Regions from separate parts of the Micromonospora sp. NRRL B-16802 genome, predicted to be linked through region 1. Evidence: predicted binding sites of a transcription regulator. Region 1 holds the regulator's gene; the other holds the start of a gene.
What was found. The regulator HrcA, encoded in region 1, represses chaperone genes, less so after heat shock. The targets are predictions, from matches to a motif close to GGTTNGCACNCTCNNNNNGAGNGTGCNAACC.
Positions count from the first base shown of each region.

Region 2: groL (chaperonin GroEL) is a predicted target of HrcA. The motif match lies at 1,570-1,600, and genes of this name have one in related genera.

Region 1 covers NZ_LGEB01000061.1:62,032-64,430, forward strand. Annotated here, with positions in the region: gene ADK66_RS16220 (DUF4870 domain-containing protein) at 1-629, opposite strand, end outside; gene hrcA (heat-inducible transcriptional repressor HrcA) at 841-1,863, shown strand; gene dnaJ (molecular chaperone DnaJ) at 1,937-2,399, shown strand, end outside.
Region 2 covers NZ_LGEB01000053.1:321,216-323,614, forward strand. Annotated here, with positions in the region: gene groL (chaperonin GroEL) at 1-1,376, opposite strand, end outside; gene ADK66_RS11835 (hypothetical protein) at 1,648-2,399, opposite strand, start outside.

The DNA.
Region 1 (2,399 bases):
TTCATGCCGGCGATGATCCCGAACAGGATCTGGATCACCACTACCGCGATGCTGGGCAGGAAGAGCAGGCACCAGCTCACGAAGAGCAGCACGAACGCGATGATCGACCAGAGGATCTGGAAGTTGAGCGCGGCCAGGGCCTGCGCCCGTACGGTCGGCGACTGGTTGCCGCGGACCAGGTAGGCGATGAGCGGGGCCACGAAGCCCAGCGGACCGAAGCTGATCAGCGCGCCGGCGGCACCGCCGAAGTGCGCGACAAGCGCCCAGGTCTTGTCCTCGTTGTTGGCGTAGCCGCCGCCGGGGGCGCCGTATGCGCCGCCCGTCGGATAGCCGCCGGTGGGGCCACCCGGCGGGTAGCCACCGGGCGGGGGATAGCCGCCACCTGGGGGATAGTCGCCGGGCGGGGGATACCCACCCGGCGGAGGGTAGCCACCTGACGGCGGTTGGTCACCGGTGGGCGGCGGATAACCGCCGGCCGGGGGATAGCCGCCCGAGCCAGGTGCCCCGGACAGTGGTGCGGTGGGCGGCTCGGCCGAGTAGGGCGAGCCGGGGGCCGCCGGCGGGGAGGTCGGCTCCGGCGGATAGCCGCCAGGGTCTCCCGCGCCGGGTGGGCGAGGTGGTTCAGTCATGGTGTCACGGTAGGGGTGGCGGGCAACGCCGCACCAGAGCGACACCGCCGAGCCGACAGGCTGAACGGCCAACAGGGTACGAACAGCGACGCCCTTGATCATCGCGTCGGCGGGCGCGCCGACGTAGACTGGCACTCGTTACAGTCGAGTGCCAGGCGGCCCACCGGCCCCGTTCGGGTCGGTGGCCGACGTGCGACAGGAGGTGCGGAGGATGGGTCTGGACGACCGGAAGCTCGCCGTGCTCCGCGCCATCGTCGAGGACTACGTCTCCACGCAGGAGCCGGTCGGCAGCAAGGCGCTGGTCGAGCGTCACCAGCTCGGTGTCTCCCCGGCCACGGTCCGCAACGACATGGCCGTGCTGGAGGAAGAGGGCTACATCCGGCAGCCGCACACCAGCGCCGGGCGGGTGCCCACCGACCGTGGCTACCGGCTGTTCGTCGACAGGCTGTCCCGCGTCAAGCCGCTCAGCCCGGCCGAGCGCCGGGCCATCGAGCGGTTCCTTGTGGGCGCTGTCGACCTCGATGACGTGGTGCACCGCACAGTCCGGCTGCTCGCCCAGCTGACCCGCCAGGTGGCCGTCGTGCAGTACCCGAGCCTGGCCCGCTCCTCGGTGCGGCACCTCGAACTGGTGCCGATCTCCACCACCCGGCTGATGCTCGTCATGATCGCCGACACCGGCCGTGTCGAGCAGCGGCTCGTGGAGCTGCCCGGTCCGGTGCCCGCCGACGACGTCACCGACCTGCGCCGGATGATCAACGAAAAGCTCGCCGGTGAGCGGCTGTCCGACACCCCGCCGCTGGTGCAGGCGCTGGTCGAGGAGGTGCCGGCCGAGCTGCGTCCGGCAATGGCCACCCTCGCCTCCGTCCTGCTGGAGACGCTCGTCGAGCGGCACGAGGAACGCATCGCGCTTGCCGGCACCGCAAACCTCACCCGGGGCGGCCTGCTCGACTTCCAGGGCTCACTGAGGCCGATCCTCGAAGCCCTGGAAGAGGAGGTCGTGCTGCTCAAGCTCATCGGCGAGACCGAGCCGAGCACGACCCGGGTGCTGATCGGCGACGAGAACGAGTTCGACAACCTGCGCGCCGCCTCGGTGGTGAGCACGGGATACGGCCCGGGCAGCACAATCGTCGGCGGTCTCGGGGTGCTGGGGCCGACCCGGATGGACTACCCCGGCACCATCGCCACGGTGCGCGCCGTGGCACGCTACGTGGGCGAGCTGCTGGCCCAGAACTGACAAGTCAGGGCCGACGGCCGGCTGCGGCCGCCGGTCGGCGCAACGCGAGACGAACATGAGGACACGGAACGCAGTGGCCAGGGACTACTACGGCATCCTCGGTGTCAGCCGGGAAGCCTCCGATGACGAGATCAAGCGCGCCTACCGCAAGTTGGCGCGCCAGTTCCACCCGGACGTCAATCCGGACCCGGAGGCTCAGGAGAAGTTCAAGGACATCAACGCCGCGTACGAGGTCCTCTCGGACGACCGCAAGCGGCAGATCGTCGACCTGGGTGGCGACCCGCTCGCCCCGGGCGGCGGTGGCGCCGGCGGTCCGGGTGGCCCGGGCGGGGCCGGCCCGTTCGTCGGATTCCAGGACATCATGGACGCGTTCTTCGGCGGCGCGGCGGGCGGTGCCCGTGGCCCCCGCCCACGGACCCGTCCGGGCTCCGACGCGATCCTGCGACTCGAACTGGACCTGCACGAGACGGCGTTCGGCGTCGAGGCCCCGATCACCGTCGACACGGCTGTGCTCTGCACCACCTGCTCGGGCGCCG
Region 2 (2,399 bases), on a different contig from region 1:
TCGAGGCCGGCGTTGACGGCGATCTGCCGCAGCGGGGCGTCCAGCGCGACCTTGACGATGTTGGCACCGGTCGCCTCGTCGCCGACCAGGTCCAGCTTGTCGAAGGCGGTCTTGCCGGCCTGCACCAGCGCGACGCCACCACCCGGGACGATGCCCTCCTCGACGGCCGCCTTCGCGTTGCGAACGGCGTCCTCGATGCGGTGCTTGCGCTCCTTGAGCTCGACCTCGGTGGCCGCGCCGACCTTGATCACCGCGACGCCACCGGCCAGCTTGGCCAGCCGCTCCTGCAGCTTCTCACGGTCGTAGTCGGAGTCGCTCTTGTCGATCTCGGCCCGGATCTGGTTGACCCGACCCTGGATCTGCTCGGCGTCACCGGCACCGTCGACGATCGTGGTCTCGTCCTTGGTCACCACGACCTTGCGGGCGCGGCCCAGCATGTCGAGGCCGACGGCGTCGAGCTTGAGGCCAACCTCCTCGCTGATGACCTGACCACCGGTGAGGATGGCGATGTCGGCGAGCATGGCCTTGCGGCGGTCACCGAAGCCCGGCGCCTTGACGGCGACCGACTTGAAGGTGCCCCGGACCTTGTTGACGACAAGGGTGGCCAGGGCCTCGCCCTCGATGTCCTCGGCGATGATCAGCAGCGACTTGCCCGACTGCATGACCTTCTCGAGGATCGGGAGCAGGTCCTTGACCGACGAGATCTTGCTGTTGACGATCAGGAGGTAGGGGTCGTCGAAGACGGCCTCCATGCGCTCCGGGTCGGTCATGAAGTAGGCCGAGATGTAGCCCTTGTCGAAGCGCATGCCCTCGGTGAGCTCAAGCTCCAGCCCGAAGGTGTTGCTCTCCTCGACGGTGATGACGCCTTCCTTGCCGACCTTGTCCATCGCCTCGGCGATGATCTCGCCGACGGTGCTGTCACCGGCGGAGATGGAGGCGGTGGAGGCGATCTGCTCCTTGGTCTCGACGTCCTTGGCGAGCTTGGACAGCTCCTCCGAGACGCTCGCGACAGCAGCCTCGATGCCCCGCTTCAGGGCCATCGGGTTGGCGCCAGCGGCCACGTTGCGCAGACCCTCGCGAACCAGAGCCTGGGCCAGGACGGTCGCCGTCGTCGTGCCGTCACCGGCAACGTCGTCGGTCTTCTTGGCGACCTCCTTGACCAGCTCGGCGCCGATCTTCTCGTACGGGTCCTCGAGCTCGATCTCCTTGGCGATGCTCACACCATCGTTGGTGATGGTGGGGGCACCCCACTTCTTCTCGAGCACCACGTTGCGGCCCTTCGGGCCGAGGGTCACCTTTACGGCGTCGGCGAGCTGGTTCATGCCTCGCTCGAGGCCGCGGCGAGCCTCTTCGTCGAACGCGATCATCTTGGCCATACGGCGTTGTCCTCCTGGACACTCACGGGCCACCCGAGATTGTGCCCCGGATGGGCCGCCTGGTGTACGCACCTTGGGACGTCGCCACCTGGCGACGACGACGTCCTTCGGCCGGGCCGGATAGCCCGCGACGACCGGCCATGTGCCGCCCCGGTGTCTCCACACCGGTGCAACCTGGCCCCACCGTCCCGACCATTGGCACTCACAGTGTGCGAGTGCCAATGCCTTTTTTAGCACTCTCACCTGCCGAGTGCAAGCACGATGGGGCCGCTCAGCCGAGTTCCGCGGCCAGTCCGGCGCTGTTCACCGGCCCCTCATGGGCCCGCTGCTCGGTGTACGTGACCAGCAGGCCGACCAGCTGGACGAGGTAGGCCGGCAGGGCCAGGACCGAGGTGACCGCGATCACGACCACCACGCCCACTGCGGAGCCCGGCGACCCGAATGGATCCGTACCGAAGGGGGCGGTGCCCACCGACTCCAGGGCACCGGAGATCAAGCTGACGACGAGCACCACGCCGCCCACCAGCGCCACCCGGCCGAGCATCATCCCGAACCGGTCGTGGAACATCCGGAACGACCGGCCGATCGGGTTCTGCCGTTCGAAGAGGTAGACCGGGCCGGCCATGCTCAGCGCAAACGCCAGATAGATGCCGGGCAGTACGCAGAGACAGATACCCACGCCGACGAGCAGGCCCGTCACCAGCGTCCAGCCCCACAGGCCGAGCGCCCGGCGTACGCCGTACCCCAGCGCCGCGTCGAGGCTGGCCGGCCTGCCGGCGGCCTGCTGGGTGATCACCCAACTGCCTGCGGCCCACCCGATGGCCTGCACCGCACCGATGAGCAGGCTGCCGACGATCAGCACCACGGCGAAGGTCAACAGCTCTGTACCGAAGTTGTCCGGCAGCCCGGCAGCCGGGTCAGGGGGCTGCGTGTCCCACCCGGCTGACGGGTCCAGGGCCAGCGAGATGATCGCCAGGGCGGCTGCGGGCAGCACCTGGGTGAGCAGCAGAATCGGCACCAACT